3 regions of the Mesorhizobium sp. genome follow, and region 1 is predicted to be linked to each of the others. Evidence: predicted binding sites of a transcription regulator. Region 1 holds the regulator's gene; each other region holds the start of a gene.

What was found. The regulator PhoB, encoded in region 1, activates phosphate uptake and scavenging genes when phosphate is short. The targets are predictions, from matches to a motif close to TGTCATNNANCTGTCAT.
Region 2: the regulator PhoB is predicted to act here: its motif matches at 2,538-2,554, upstream of ACO07C_RS00970 (esterase-like activity of phytase family protein).
Region 3: the regulator PhoB is predicted to act here: its motif matches at 3,696-3,712, upstream of ACO07C_RS11120 (alpha-D-ribose 1-methylphosphonate 5-triphosphate diphosphatase).

The regions. Positions count from the first base shown of each region.
Region 1 covers NZ_OZ245860.1:4,284,135-4,289,461, reverse strand. Annotated here, with positions in the region: gene ACO07C_RS20465 (ROK family protein) at 202-1,446, shown strand; gene phoB (phosphate regulon transcriptional regulator PhoB) at 1,459-2,148, opposite strand; gene phoU (phosphate signaling complex protein PhoU) at 2,165-2,872, opposite strand; gene pstB (phosphate ABC transporter ATP-binding protein PstB) at 2,898-3,701, opposite strand; gene pstA (phosphate ABC transporter permease PstA) at 3,698-4,549, opposite strand; gene pstC (phosphate ABC transporter permease subunit PstC) at 4,553-5,327, opposite strand, start outside.
Region 2 covers NZ_OZ245860.1:220,335-225,661, forward strand. Annotated here, with positions in the region: gene ACO07C_RS00965 (MATE family efflux transporter) at 1-795, opposite strand, end outside; gene ACO07C_RS00970 (esterase-like activity of phytase family protein) at 915-2,405, opposite strand; gene ACO07C_RS00975 (hypothetical protein) at 2,723-3,037, shown strand; gene ACO07C_RS00980 (diaminopropionate ammonia-lyase) at 3,050-4,231, opposite strand; gene ACO07C_RS00985 (Lrp/AsnC family transcriptional regulator) at 4,333-4,812, shown strand; gene ACO07C_RS00990 (AAA-associated domain-containing protein) at 4,868-5,327, opposite strand, start outside.
Region 3 covers NZ_OZ245860.1:2,297,369-2,302,695, reverse strand. Annotated here, with positions in the region: gene ssuD (FMNH2-dependent alkanesulfonate monooxygenase) at 1-789, shown strand, start outside; gene ACO07C_RS11125 (FAD/NAD(P)-binding protein) at 786-2,204, shown strand; gene ACO07C_RS11120 (alpha-D-ribose 1-methylphosphonate 5-triphosphate diphosphatase) at 2,338-3,504, opposite strand; gene ACO07C_RS11115 (PfkB family carbohydrate kinase) at 3,737-4,738, opposite strand; gene phnF (phosphonate metabolism transcriptional regulator PhnF) at 4,843-5,327, shown strand, end outside.

The sequences.
Region 1 (5,327 bases):
ACCGGAACGCTGTCAACATCGATTCTGATGGATTTTGATGTCCACGTGAATTTTTTTCGAGCTCCGAATAAATAATGACAGGATCGCGGGCTTCTGCCAGAATTTGGTTTAAAACAACCTGCGGCGCGATGCGCCTCAGGCGTCGCTGATGGCCTTCGACATCACGAAAAGGCTGCTGCGGCAGGGAGGATGTGAAAGAGCATGTCGGTCGGAATCCGTCACGACGATCTACGCCGGCGCAACCGGGCGATGGTGATTGCGGCCGTACGCCGGACCGGACAGCCCTCGCGCACCGAGATCGCGGCGACCACCGGACTTAGCCATTCGACCATATCGACGATTTCATCCGATCTGATCGGCGAAGGCATACTGGCGGAAACCAAGCCGAGCGAGGCCGGATCGCTGAAGCGGGGCCGGCCTCAGGTCGGTCTTGGCCTCAATCCGGAAGCGGCGGCGGTCATGACCGTTGTGCTGTCGCTCAATTTTCTCTCGGTCGCCGTCATCGACTATGCCGGACAGGTGATAGCCGAGGAGCAACGCCGGCTGGACACGCTGACCATGCCGCGTGACGAGCTGATCGGCGAATGCGTTGCCATCGTCCGGCGCCGGCTCGAGGACCCCGACCTCGACGTCCGCAGCGTCGCCCGTATCGCGCTGGCGATCCAGGGCATCACCGATTCCCATGCCCGCGCCATGCTATGGTCGCCGATCACGCCAGAGACCAACATCGCCTTCGCCGACATACTGGAGCGCGAATTCGGCATTGCCGCCACCATGGAGAACGACTGCAACATGATGGCGATTGCGTTGCGCTGGCGCGATCCGGAGCGTTACCGTGACGATTTCATCGCCATCCTGCTGTCGCACGGCATCGGCATGGGCCTGGTGCTGAAGGGCGAGTTGTTTACCGGCACGCATTCTTCGGGCGGAGAGTTCGGCCACATGATCCACCGGCCTTACGGCGCGCTCTGTCGCTGCGGACGGCGCGGCTGTGTCGAGGCCTATGCCGGCAATTACGCCATCTGGCGCAATGCAAGACAGATGGGCGAGGACGCCGAGCCGATAGACGTCAGCGACGCGGACATGCGGACTCTGGCGGCCGTGGCGCGCGAAAAGGACGGCCCGGAGCGCGCGGCCTATCGCAAGGCCGGCGAAGCGCTCGGCTTTGGCCTCGGCAGCCTGTTCGCACTCATCGACCCGGCCCCGGTCGCCATGGTCGGCGTCAGCGCCGCCGCCTTCGACCTGATCGAGCCGGCATTGCGCGAGGCGATCGCACAGACCGCCGGCGGCCAGCACTCGAAATCGATCTCCTTCGATACCGAACCGAACGAACTGCCTTTGATCCGCGAAGGCTGCGCCATGCGCGCGCTGACCTTCGTCGACCAGGAGATTTTCGCGCCGGGCGCGCAGGCGAAGTCCGGCGCTATCGGCAAGAACGTCGCGTAGGTACGGTAGTCATCAGTCTTCCCGGATCGCGTAGCCGGCTCCGCGTATCGTGCGGATGACATCGGGCATGCGGCCATTGTTGACTGCCTTGCGCAGGCGCCCGACATGCACGTCCACCGTGCGCTCGTCGATATAGATCGTCTCGCCCCAGACATTGTCGAGCAGTTGGCTGCGCGAGAACACCCGGCCGGGGTGGCGCATCATGAATTCGAGCAGGCGGAATTCGGTCGGACCGAGCCTGATTTCGCTCTTCTTGCGATAGACCCGGTGCGATTCACGATCGAGAACGATGTCGCCGACCTTGAGCACGCTGGACAGGACTTCCGGCTTGGCACGGCGCAGCAGGGCCTTCACGCGGGCCATGAATTCGGGCGTCGAGAACGGCTTGACCAGATAATCGTCGGCGCCGGTGGAAAGGCCGCGCACGCGGTCGCTCTCTTCGCCCCGCGCGGTCAGCATGATGATCGGCAGCCGTTCGGTTTCCGAGCGCATCCGCAACCTGCGGCAGAGTTCGATGCCCGACACCGCCGGCACCATCCAGTCGAGTACGAGGAGGTCGGGTACGTTCTCCTGCAGGCGAATCTCGGCTTCGTCGCCGCGCGTCACCACCTCGACTTGGTAGCCTTCGGATTCGAGATTGTAACGGAGCAGCACCCCCAGCGGCTCCTCATCCTCCACCACCATGATGCGTGGCGCGATCATCGCTTGGTCACCCCTGTCATGCAGCCGGTGCGGACATCGCCGTCTCGTCCTGCTTCGGGCGATTGGCGGGCAGTTGCGTGCCGGTCAGGACATAATACGCATTCTCGGCGATGTTGGTCACGTGGTCGCCGATGCGTTCGAGATTCTTGGCGCAGAACAGAAGATGCGTGCACGCGGTGATGTTGCGCGGGTCTTCCATCATATAGGTCAGGAGTTCGCGGAACACCGAAGTGTATTTGACGTCGATGCGTTCGTCGTCGGCCCGCAGCTTTGCCAGCGCGGCGGCATCACGCGCCGCATACTCCTCGATGACGCCCTGCACCTGGATCAGCACCAGTTGCGCCATGCCGTCGATCGAATGCGACAGGTCGCGCGGGGTGACGCTGAGGCCGACGGTGCCGACGCGCTTGGCGATGTTCTTGGCAAGGTCGCCGATGCGTTCGAGATCGCCGGCCATGCGGATCGAGCCGACGACATGGCGCAGGTCGTCGGCCATCGGCTGGCGCTTGGCGATCAGGGTGATGGCGCGGTCGTCGAGCTCGCGCTGGCGCGCGTCCATGATGGCGTCATCGGACACGACGCGCTGGGCCAGTGCGTTGTCGGAATTCAGCAATGCCTTGGTCGCGCCGCCGACCATCGAACCGGCGAGATCGCCCATGTCGCTGATGAGCCTGCTGATCTGTCCGAGATCCTCGTCGAAAGCAGCGACTGTGTGTTCGCTCATGATTCTGTCCCTCGTATGCCTGAGCTCAGCCGAAGCGGCCGGTAATGTAGTCCTGCGTGCGCTTCTCGCGGGGCGACGTGAAGATCTTCTCGGTGCGGTCGAACTCGACCAGTTCGCCCAGATACATGAAGGCCGTCTGCTTCGATACGCGCGCCGCCTGCTGCATGTTGTGGGTGACGATGACGATCGTGTAGTCGGCTTGCAATTCGTCGATCAGCTCCTCGATCTTGGCCGTCGACAATGGGTCGAGCGCCGAAGCCGGCTCGTCGAGCAGGATGACTTCCGGCTTCACCGCCACGGTGCGGGCGATGCAGAGCCGCTGTTGCTGGCCGCCGGAGAGGCTGAGGCCGCTGGCGTTCAGCTTGTCCTTGACCTCGTTCCAAAGAGCGGCACGCTTCAACGCCTGTTCGACGCGGCCATCCATCTCGGCCTTGCTGATCTTCTCATAGAGCCTGACGCCGAAAGCGATGTTCTCATAGATCGACATCGGGAACGGCGTCGGCTTCTGGAACACCATGCCTATCTTGGTGCGCAGCAGATTGAGATCCTGCGAACGGTCAAGAATGTTCTGGCCGTCGAGCAGCACCTGGCCCTCGGCGGTCTGCTTGGGATAGAGCTCGTAGATGCGGTTGAAGACGCGCAGCAGCGTCGACTTCCCGCAGCCCGACGGTCCGATGAAGGCGGTGACGCTGCGCTCCGGCAACGACAGCGTGATGTCCTTCAGCGCCTTGCTCTGGCCGTAGTAGAAGTTGAGGTTCTTGACCTCGATCTTGGCCTTGGTCGCTGCCTCGGCGGCGATCGTCATGTCTGGCGACAACATCTGGCTCATTTGTCCTCTCTGCGTCCGGTCAGGCTGCGCGCGAAGATGCTGAGCGCGAGAACCGTCAATGTGATGATGAGTGCGCCGGTCCAGGCCAGTTGCTGCCATTCCTCATAGGGGCTGAGAGCGAACTGGAAGATGGTGACAGGCAGGCTGGCCATCGGCGCGTTGAGATTGCTCGACCAGAACTGGTTGTTGAGCGCTGTAAAGAGCAGTGGCGCCGTCTCGCCGGAGATGCGGGCGATCGACAGCAATATGCCGGTGACGATACCGGACAGCGCGGCGCGATAGGCGACCGACTTGATGACCACCCAGCGCGGCGCGCCGATCGCGGTGCCGGCTTCACGCAGGGCGTTCGGCACCAGGTTGAGCATGTCCTCGGTGGTGCGCACCACCACCGGGATCACCAGGATGGCGAGCGCGACGGCGCCGGCGATCGCCGAGAAATGTCCCATCGGCCGCACCATCAGTTCGTAGACGAACAGGCCGATGATGATCGACGGGGCCGACAAGAGGATGTCGTTTATGAAGCGCACCACGGTGGTGAGCTTCGAGAAGCGGCCGTACTCGGCCATGTAGGTACCGGCGAGCACGCCAATTGGCGTGCCGACGATGACGGCGATGATCGTCATCACCACGCTGCCGTAAATGGCGTTGAGCAGGCCGCCGGCGTCGCCGGGCGGTGGCGTCATCTGCGTGAACACGTCAAAGGACAGGCCGGCTGCGCCCTTGTAGACCAGTGCGCCGAGGATCAGCGCAAGCCAGGCCAGGCCGATACCGGCGGCGATGACACAGAGCGTCATCATCACGCCATTCCTGCGCTTGCGGCTCTGGTGAAGTGATGCGGCTGTCGACATCGGTCAGGCTCCCGTACGGGCGTCAATGCGCATCAGCATATAGCGGGCGATGGCGAGGATGAGGAAGGTGATGACGAACAGGATCAAGCCGAGCGCCACCAGCGAAGAAGTATAGAGATCGCCGACGGCTTCGGTGAATTCGTTGGCGATGGTCGCGGAAATCGTCGTTGCAGGCGCAAACAGCGAAGTCGAGATGCGATGCGCGTTGCCGATGACGAAGGTCACCGCCATGGTTTCGCCGAGTGCGCGGCCGAGGCCGAGCATGACGCCGCCCATGATGCCGATCCTGGTGTAGGGAATGACAACCCGGCGGGTGACTTCCCAGGTCGTGCAGCCAATGCCGTAGGCCGACTCTTTCAGCACCGGCGGCACTGTGTCGAACACGTCCTTGGTGATCGAGGTGATGAAGGGCAGCACCATGATGGCCAGGATCAACGACGAGGTCAGCAGGCCAATGCCGTAGGGAGGACCGGCAAACAGGCTGTTGAGGCCGGGAATGCCGTGGAACATGCCGATGATGAAGGGCTGCACCGTCGTCTGCAGGAAGGGAGCCAGCACGAAAAGGCCCCAGATGCCATAGATGATCGAGGGGATGCCGGCCAAAAGCTCCACTGCCATGCCGATCGGGCGGCGAAGCGGGCGCGGGCAAAGCTCGGTGAGAAAGATAGCGATGCCGATGCCGAGCGGCACGGCGATGAGGATGGCGATCGCCGAGGTGACGATGGTTCCGTAGATCGGCGCCAGCGCACCGAATTTCTCGGTGACGGGGTTCCAGCTT
Region 2 (5,327 bases), 4.1 Mb from region 1:
GACGATCATCTGCAGGCCCATCGGCACGCCCTTGAAGACGACGATGCGCAACAGGGTCGGGTCCGGCCATAACAGTGCCAGATTGGCTCCGGACAGCCGCAACGGGTGCTTGCGCGCATAGAGCACGATGAGGATGGCGACCACGCTCACCGTCTGGCCGATCAGCGTCGAGGTAGCCGAACCGGCGATGCCGAGCTCCGGGAACGGACCGATGCCACGGATGAGCAAGGGGTTGAGGACGACGTCGAGCACCACGGCGAGCGCCATGAAAAAGAAGGGCGTGCGCGAATCGCCGGCGCCGCGCAGCACCGTCATGACGAAGGACAAAAGGTTCATCATCGGCACGGCGACGAAGATGATGCGCAAGTAGGACCGGGCCAGCGGCAAGGCATCGGGCGGCGTGCCAAGCGTCTTGAGGATGGCATCGACCCAAATCCAGCCGCAGACCGCGAACACCACCGACACGAGGAAGAAGAAGGTGGCGCTGGTGCCGACGATGCGGCGCGCCTCTGGCAGGTCGCGGGCGCCGACCGACTGCGCGACCAGGATGGTGGCGGCCATGCCGATGCCGAACACCGTGCCGAGGATCAGGAACAGCACCAGGTTGGCATTGGAGGTAGCGGTCAGCGCTGATTCGCCGAGGAAACGGCCGACCCAGACGGCGTTGATCGAACCGTTCAGCGATTGCAGCACGTTGGAGCCGAGCACCGGGAGGGCGAACAGCAAAAGCGTGCGCGGGATCGGGCCGCTGGTCAGGTCGCCGGTGCGCCGGCGCGTGGGCATCTTGTCGTCCATGGCGGGCATCTCGGCAAATGTGAGTCCGGCCCGCGATGATATCGCAGGCCGGATGGAGATGCACCCTTGTGGAATGGAACCGTGGCCGAAAGGCGGGCCATTCGATCGTGCCAGTTTGATTACTTCTTGCTCAGGCCTGGAAGCGTGACCTGATAGACCAGGAACATGGTGTCGACATCGGCGCCGTCCTCGGCCTTGTAGGGCGCGCCGACCTGGAAGCCGTCCTGGGTCAGGAAGTCGTTGTCGTTGGCGACGAACAGGAAATAGTCGTCGGGCAATTTCGGGTCGAGCACGCTGGCGAGCGACATGGCCTCCCACTTCTCCGAGAGGTTGTTATGGTCGTTCGGCGCGCCATTGTGCAGGCCGAAGCGGCCAAGCTCGGCATTGTCGTTGACGTCGATGAACGGCGTCAGCTTGGCCGGCGTCACCGAAGCATCGACGACGCCCTTGGGGGCGACTGGCTTGTCCTTGTCGAAGTCGGTGCCGGCGATGTCGGTGGCGTTGGAGAGATCGACAATGTTGATCTGGCGGTAGAGCGAGGTGTCGCCCTTCAGGCCCTGGCCGTTGCCGCTGTCGCGCGCGATCATCAGGAAGGTCTGGTCGGACAGCGCCACGATCTCGCTTTGCGCGGCGACCTTGGTCTTGCCCTTGGCATCCTTGAACACCGGAAGCGGCACGACATATTCATGGGCCAGCTTCAGATGGTCGAGGTCGGACGCATCATAGACCAGCGCCCGCGTGTTCTGGCGCGTGGCCGCCGAATCGCCGCCATCCTGCCTGGTGGCCGACTGCAGCACCGCGATCAGGAACTTGCCGTCCGGCGTCATGGCCATGCCTTCCAGGCCTTGGTTGTTCTGGCGGCCGGTATCGGGATCCTTGGGGTCGGGTTCGGCGGCGCCGGGGCCGGGATTGTTGGAGGCAAAATTCGGCACGCCCTTGCGCATCGGCACCAGAGCCGCCGGCGGCTGGGTCGCGGACAGAAGATGGCCATCGGCGGAGAAACGGTAGATGTTGGGGCCGTATTCGTCCGAGATGAACATCGAACCGTCAGGCAACCGCACGATCGCTTCGTTGTCGAGCGAGAGCTTGCCATTGTCGGCCTGCGGCAGCATCGGCATCGTGGCTGTCGCCGGGCGCACGCCGCTCAGCGGATCGAGGCCGGTGGCGTCGGCGCCCTTGTCGTCGGTGAGCAGCATGGTGTCGGCGAGCTTTGCCGCGACGCCGGACTGTTCCTTGCCTGAAGCGGGTGACGCACCCGGTGCTACCGGCGCGAATTCGATGGCGATCGTGTTGAGGCGCGGACGGTAGTCCGTGGTGCCGGCGACGTTGTAGCCGCGATCCGGCAGCAGCCAGAGCGAGCCCTTGTAGCCTTCCGCATCACGTGTCCAGCCGGCGGTGTCCACAGCCATGCCCGAGCCGGAACCGAAGGTCTCGCCGAACTTGTCGCGCTGGCTGGCCTGAATGCGGCCGACGCCAACCAGCCCCTTGTTGACGAAACTGCTGCCGCCGACGGTGACGGTGGTATCGGCGATTGCCGCGGGCATCGAAATGGCTGACGTGGCCAGCGTGGCGGCAAGCAATCGCAGCGAGAATGAACGCAGGTGTTTCATGGACAATATCCCTTTGATGACAAACGTGCCGACGGATCGGCGAAAACGAAGCTGTTGTCTTGAATGGCAGGTGGGGGCTCCCGCCTTGGACGGGCGGCAATGCCCTTCCGCAAAGCGATCTAGGGCGCGAACATGATAGCTGCGTGACAAGGTTGTGCTTCTTGCGTCTCTCTTCCAAGGGGCGCTTCACGGGCATCTTCGGCTGAGTGCGTGGATCGCCTGGAGCCGGAACCATCCCCATTCCTGTCCGTTGGAGCGTGGCCACCAGCCATTTTGACGCACATGGTGGTCGTCGTCACAACAGAGGGAGAGATACGTTGGGCTTCGATCAGTATCACGAGCCGCCGGAAGAACTGTCGCAGAAGGTGCGGACCTTTGCCCGCATGATCACCTCGCTGATCGAAGAGGCCGAGGCGATCGGCTGGTATGAGCAGCGAATTTCGGTGGAAAAGGACCCCCAGGCACGCGCGATCATGAAGAACGCGCAGACCGAGGAGTTCAAGCATTTCGGCATGGACCTCGAATTCCTGCTGCGTCAGAAGAAGGACTGGCGGGCCGAGTTGAAGGAGATCCTGTTCACCACCGGCGACATCGTCAAGCGCGGCGAGGCGGGCGAGAAGAAGGTGGACTGACCGGCCGCGAGGTCATTGACCAACGATCGCTTCGTAGGAAGCGGGATCGGTAGCCGTCTCGGTGTTGACGAGGAGCAAGCGGCTTTGCAGTCCAAGGCCGAGTGCATCGCGTTGTGCCGCATCGCGTGTGGCGGCGAGCAGGCCGGCGAGGCCGGCCGCGCCGCTTTCTCCGGCAATTACAATCGGGTCATGCCCACGCGGCCGCCCCAGGATGCGCATCGCCTCCATAGCGGCTTCCTCCGGAATGCTTTGGAACTGGTCCGCGCAGGCCAGAAGGATGCGCCAGGCGACCAGTGAAGGCTGGTAACATTCAAGCCCAGCCATGATCGTCGGTTCGCCCTGGGCAATCCGCGAGATCTCGCCGCGCCGGAAGCTTTCAAGCAGGCATGCGGCCCGATCCGGTTCGACGATGACGAATTTCGGCCGTGCCGCGCCCAGCTTCTCGGTCATGAAACAGGCGATGGCGCCGGCGAAGCCGCCTACACCGGCCTGCAGGAAAACATGCGTCGGGCCGTCCTCGCCAAAGCCTGCGATCTGCTGCAACGCCTCTTGTGCGAGGATCGTGTAGCCCTGCGCGATAAGGCCCGGCGTTGCCTCATAACCCGGCCATGACGTGTCTGAGACGACCTGCCATCGGCGCTCGGTGCAGACGCGTAGCGCCTCGTCGACTGAATCGTCATAGGTGCCCGCGACGCGCACGACCTCGTCGGCGAAGGAGCGGATGGCGTCGGTGCGTGCGGCGCTGACACCGGCATGGACGAAGATCACGGAACGGCAACCCATCAGCCGCGCGCCGGCGGCGACGGACCGCCCATGATTGCCGTCGGTGGCGCAGCCGACCGTCAGTTCCGCGGCAATCTCGCGGGCGCGCGGTGTCAACAAGTCCTCGATCGCGACGCTCCGGCCAAGCCGCTGCTCCACATGGCCATGGACCAGCCGCATCACCGCATAGGCGCCACCAAGCGCCTTGAAGCTGCCGAGGCCAAGCCGCTTTCCCTCGTCCTTGACGAATAGCGAGCCGATGCCAAGCCTGCCGGCAAGGTTGGGCATGCGAAAGGTCGGGGTCGGCTGGAACTCGGGCCAGAGGGAGAGATAGGGCCGTACCTGTTGCGGGGCATTCTCGCCAAGCATGGCACGATCGCCTGGCATCAGGGGCGGCCGGCGCCCGCTTGGCTGATTGTTCAAGAATGCCATGGTCTTTGCCTCGGTTTCGCGAGAAAACTAGTCTGGTCGCGCCGGGAAAGGCTCTCTGATTTCAGGCATGGCTCGCAAATTTTTCTTGGAAGACAAGCTCAATGCGCAAAACCGTCTCTGTTTCGCTGGATGATTTCGACCGCCGGATTCTCGACCTCGTCCAACATGACAATCTCAGCCCGTTGCGTCTCGTCGCCGACAAGGTGGGATTGTCGGTGCCGGCCGTCGCCCGCCGGCTGCAGCGCTTGCGCGAGACAGGCGTGATCGAGAAAGACATCAGTGTCGTCGACCAGGATCTCGTTGGGCGGCCGCTGACGCTGATCGTCGAAGTAACCTCGGAGAGCGAACGGCTGGAACTGCTCGACGCCATGCGCGAGCGCTTCCGGGCCTGTCCGCAGATCCAGCAATGCTACTATGTGACCGGGCAGGTGGACTTCATGCTGGTCTTCAATGTCCGCGACATGGAGGAATACACCGCGCTCACACGGGAGATCTTCTTCGAAGGCGGCAATGTCGAGAGCTTTCGCACCTTCGTCGTCATGGACCGGATCAAGACCGGCATGCGAACGGTGGTTGGGTAGGCACCTGATCCGCCGCCGCGGAAACACGTCGGCGGATCCGATTGTGTGAGTCACGCTATGTCGGGTTGTCGAGCGTGAACAGGTCGCTCTCCTCGTCATAGGCGAAGTACTCGGCGTAGCGGGCCCAACTGATCACGGCGCGCACCGTCTGGTCCGCGTATCCCTCCGACATATGGTCCTCCAGTTCGTCGCGGAAGCGGCGCGCCGGGGCCTTGTGGCCGGCGCGTTCATCGAGCACGCGGCGGATGTGGCCGGCCAGCGGCACATAGGTCGCGAGTTGCTGCGCGAACAGTTGCTTGCGCACATCGACCTCGCTTTCGGCGAAGCGCTTGCCGGCCGGCGTCAGCTGTATGTCGCCTTCGGCAAGTTCCGCGAAGCGCAACAGCTGCAGCGTTTCGGCGATCGGGAACAGATCGTCGATCTCTAGCTGCAGGCTGGCGGCGAGGGGCGGCAGGTCGGCGTGCCCGTTATAGGGCGGGGCGGCGACCGCCTCCATCAGGCCGGCGAGCAGGTTG
Region 3 (5,327 bases), 2.0 Mb from region 1:
AGCCATGATGAGCGCTATGAGGTGACGCGGGAATTCCTCGACATCTACAAGGCCGTGCTGCGCGGCGAAACGGTTGCCTTCGAGGGCAAGCATTTCCGCATCGAGGACGGTCGATTGCTGTTCCCGCCGGTGCAGACGCCGCATCCGCCGCTCTACTTCGGCGGCTCGTCGGAGGCCGCCAACGCGGTCGCAGCCGAACAGATCGACAAGTACCTGACCTGGGGCGAACCACCGGCGGATGTCGCGGCCAAGGTCGATCATGTGCGCGGCCTTGCCGAAAAGGCAGGACGCCAGGTGAGCTTCGGCATCAGGCTGCATGTCATCGTGCGCGAGACCAATGACGAGGCCTGGGGAGATGCCGAGCGGCTGATCAGCCGTCTAGACGACAGGACGATCAGCGAGGCGCAGAAGGTGTTCGCGCGCATGGATTCAGTCGGCCAGTCGCGCATGTCCAAGCTACATGGCGGCAGCCGGGACAAGCTGGAGATCAGCCCCAATCTGTGGGCCGGAGTCGGGCTTGTGCGCGGCGGCGCCGGGACCGCGTTGGTCGGCGACGCGGCGACGGTGGCCGAGCGCATCGACGAATACCGGCGCATCGGTATCGATACCTTCATCCTCTCCGGCTATCCGCATCTGGAAGAAGCCTACCGGTTCGGCGAACTGGTGCTGCCGCTGTTGCCGCTCGATCACGAAATCTCGACACGGCCGACCACCGTCAACATGGGACCGTTCGGCGAAACGGTGGCTGGCGACCATCGGCCGCCGACGCTGCGCGCGAGCCAGTCTTGAGTGCTTTCCAACCTGTCGTTGCCATCATCGGCGGTGGCTTTTCCGGCGCGGCAACCGCCTTTCATCTGGCGCGACTGCTGCCGGCAGGCGCGGCGGACATCGTGGTCGTCGAACCCCGAGACCGGCTGGGTCATGGCCTGGCCTATTCGACGGACGATCCGGCGCACCGCGTCAATGTGGCAGCGACCAGGATGACGCTGGTCTCCAGCGAGCCGAGTCATTTTGCTGATTGGCTGGAGCGGACCGGCGTCATTGTTGACGACCCGGAGGCCGTTGTTGCCAATGGCGCTGTTTATCCGCGGCGTCGCGTCTTCGGGCGCTATGTCGAATCCCACCTCCAGCCCTTTCTGCAAAACAAGACGATCAGGCACGTCAGGTCCGCCGTCGCATCGGTCGAGTGCAGTGGTGAGGGCTATCGCCTGATCCTTGCCGACGGCGCCACGCTTGTGGCGGACGCGCTGGTCATTGCAACGACGCATCCGCCGCCGGCCTTGCCGCGGGCTTTGCGTGCCTTGGCGGGCGCGGCCGGCATGGTGTCCAATCCGTATGATCTCGAACGGCTGGCGGCGATCGGCCGCGACGACCGTGTCCTGGTCGTCGGCACCGGGCTGACATCGGCGGATGTCATCGCGACGCTCGACCGCAGGGGACATCGTGGCCGCATCACCGCACTTTCCCGTCACGGCTATCGCTCGCGCGGCCACGCCGACACATCGGTCGATCCGGTCGGCGATTTCACCAGCCAGCCTTCGCGGAGCGCGACAGTGCTGCTCAGGCGCATCCGGGCTACGCTCGCCGATGCCGAGCGCCAGGGCCACGACTGGCATCCCGTGCTCGACGCGGTCCGGCGCCAGGGGCAGGCGATCTGGAAGGCCTTGCCTGTCGACGAGCGACGTCGCGTGGTGCGCCATCTGCGCGCGCTTTGGGATGTGCATCGCTTCCGCGTCGCACCGCAAATTGCGACTGTGCTCGATCGCCGCATTGCCGAGGGAACGCTTGTCTATCGCGCCGCATCGATATCCAGCGTGGAACCGGCGGATGGCGCCCTTCGCGTCAGCCAGCGGCCAAGACGCCAGCGGGGCTTCATCGTGGAGTCGTTCGATACCATCATCGTGACGACCGGCCCGGCGCATGGCGATATCTTGCGGACCAACACCGCAATCGCCGGCCTCGGGCGTCTCGGACTGGTCAGGCTTGATCCGATCGGGCTCGGCCTGGAGACCGATCGCCTTGGCCATGCGGTCGGTACCTCGGGCCGTTCGGCCGACAGCATTTTCGTCAGCGGGCCTCTCGCCCGTGGCGGCGTCGGCGAACTGATGGGAATTCCCGAGGTGACCGTACATGCCGAACGCATCGCCTCCGAAATCCGGCACTGGCTGGACTATCGAACGGCGCTGCGCCGCAAAGCCTCGTGATGCATTTGAAGAGTTGCGCCATCGGTTGCGGGCGCGGCCTCAGCGACATCCAGGGAGGAGGCCTGCATGTGTTGGTCCGGAGCGGTCACCGGCACCGGTAAGCCGCTCTTGAGGTGCGCCGGTGGTCCCACGTTCAGTGCCGGCGCGCGCTTAGCGTGCCATCGCCGTAGATCATGCGGCCGGCGCGGAAGGTGGCCCGCACGCGCGGCACCGGTTGGCGGTCCGCCACGACGAGGTCCGCGAGAAGTCCCGGCTCGATGGCGCCGCGATCGGTCAGCCCCAATGCCCTGGCCGGATTGGCGCTGGTCAGGGCGGCCGCCGTTACCAGGCTGCCCTCGCGCAGTTCCGCTAGGCCGAGCACGGCCGGCAGGATCGAGGCGGGGTGGTAGTCGCTGGCCAGCATGTCGAGAAGCCCGGCCTCATAGGCTTGCCGGGCGGAAAGATTGCCTGAGTAGGATTCACCGCGCAGAGCGTTGGGGGCGCCCATCGCGGTATGCATTCCGAGCCTGCGGGCCTCCTGCGCTGCTTCCAGGGTCACCGGGAATTCGCTGAGCGCGGCGCCCAGGCCATGGACGAGCTCCACCTTTTCCGGCGTATCGTCATCATGCGAGGCAAGCGCAATTCCGCTGGCACGGGCGCGCGCCGACAGGTCCTGCAGCGCGTTGAGAACGTCCCCTTGTCCTTCCCGTCCGGCCATGCGCTTGCCGACGACCTCGGAAGCCGCGGCAACGGACATGCCGCGCTCCTTGGCGATGCGGGCGATATACAGTTCGACGTCGCGGTACTGCCCCTGTCCTGGCGTGTGGTCCATCAGCGATATCAGGTGCAGTCTGCCGGCATCCATCAGTTTCTGCAGCATGGCGATTGCTGGCGTGAAGGTCACCTCGAACCGGGCATGGATGCGGTGATCGACCAGCAAATCGTCCTTCAATCCGGCAATGGTCTCGATGATTGCGGATGTGTGTTCTTCCGAGCGCAGCACGCCGCTGGTGACGCTGGCGCCGATGAAGGAGAGCGCGGCATAGGCCGTGGTCACGCCGCAGGAGGCCAGCTTCTTGTCGAGTTCGGCAATGCCGGTCTTCATCGGGACATGGACGCCGATACGCGGCTCCACTTCCCTCTCCACCATGTCGCCATGCATGTCGATGAATCCGGGCAGCAGCAGGCGGCCGCCGCCCACCAAATCGGCATTCTCGACGGGCTCGTCGCGGACTTCGGCAATCCGCCCATTCTCGATCCTGACGGCACCGTTCGGAATGACGCGATCGCGCAGGACAACTTCGAATTCACTTAGCCACATATAGCTTCTCTTCGATCGGGTTGTTGCATTGGCCGGATTTCCCGGTCGATGAGACCGGCGAGATCGTTGGGATGGCGGATGATGGCGATGATGGCACGACGGGGCGGCTTGCCGCCGCCTCGGATAATGATTGCTCCAAGACATTCGGATGTTTTCTAATTCACCCGAATGTCGATTGCCATTTGATTTTTATGACATTTCCATGAAGGGCGGCCCTCACGGAGCGCTTTCCTCAGCCGGTAAGTTGTCGTTCGCTGAGCCACTCGGCGGTTTGCTGGCTGGCCTGCTCGGCGGAAATCTCAAGGCTTGCCCCCTGCAGCAGCCCATGCAGGAATATCCCGGTAAAACAGTCGCCGGCGCCGATCGTGTCGGGTACCGAAACCTGTTTCAGCGGCGTGACTTGGCTCAGCACCTTGCCGTCATAGAGCGAGATCGGGCGCGTTCCATCCGTCAGCACCAATGTCCTCATGCGTGGTCCGGCGATCAGCGACGCTCTCGCCCAGATCCCATGAGTGTCTTCATCTGGAAAATCGGCGCGCGATCCGATGACGATGTCGGCCGGGCGCGGTGAGTGGCGACGCAGCGGAAACTGCGAGATCACCAGCGGAATCGTCTCCAGCGATGCGATGACGCTATCATCGAGCAAGAGGGCATTCAGATAGGCGGCGTCGCCGGAAACAGGCGCCGACACCGCGAAGGCCGGACGCAACTGGCCGCTGGTGTTCAGGATGGTGCGCTCGCCATTTGGCTCGAGCATGATTTCGGTGAACTGGGTTGCGCCAGCCCACATGGCGACCCCGCTGACATCGATGCCGGTCGCCTTCAAGGTCGCAAGCGCTGCCCGGCCGTGGTCGTCGTCCATCAGATTGCTGACCAGTTTCACGTCGTTGCCGAGCCTTGCCAACTGGGTGCCGGTGTGAAATCCGCCGCCTCCAAGCCTGACAGTGCGATCAAAATAGGTGATGCGCGCGCCCGAAGCGAGCGGTGAGGACAACGACCAGACCTGGTCGTGGTTGACATGGCCGACAACGATGACTGTGTTCATGGTCTCCTGCTTCTCGGCCTTCTGCATTTCGCCCAGACATGGCGCCAGCGCATCCATGCGCCGCGCGATCAGGAATAACACCGGCCCGGGACAACGGACAGCGGGCCGGTCGCCATCAGCGGCGCGAAGACGAGATAGGAAGACGGCGCTCGCCTGCCTCTTGTCGTAGGGCCAGTCGATATCGCTCATGTGACCACGCGCGAACATTGCCAATCTTGGTTGCGCCCGCTACGATTCATTCGAATGATACGATGGGAAATGGCTTGGCCCTTGCTGTCGTTCAGAAGGTGAGAATGCAAAACAAGTTGTTTCATGGCCAATGGCAGCAGGTCGAGGAAGAGCTCGCCGCCGATATTGCCTCCGGCCGGTTTGTCGACGACAACAGGTTGCCGAGAGAGACGGAACTGATGGCGCGCTTCGGGGTGGGTCGCCACAGCATCCGGCGGGCGATGCAGCAGCTTCAGAGCCGCGGTCTTGTTCAGGTCGAACAGGGGAAGGGCACCTTTGTCAGGCATGCCCGGCTCGACTACCGTCTGTCGGAGCGGACGCGCTTTTCGCAAAACCTTCTGGAACAGGGGCGCGAGCCGCTGGGTCAGGCGATCAAGGAGGAGGCGATCCCAGCGCCGTGCCGGGTCAGCGAGGCGCTCAGGCTGCCGCCCAATGAGCCGGTCTATCAGATCGTGCACCTTGGTTTTGCCGACGCTGATCCCATCGGCCTTTCCAACGCCTATTTCCCGGTGCGCCGCTTCCCCGGTTTCGACAAGGCAAGACGCAACGG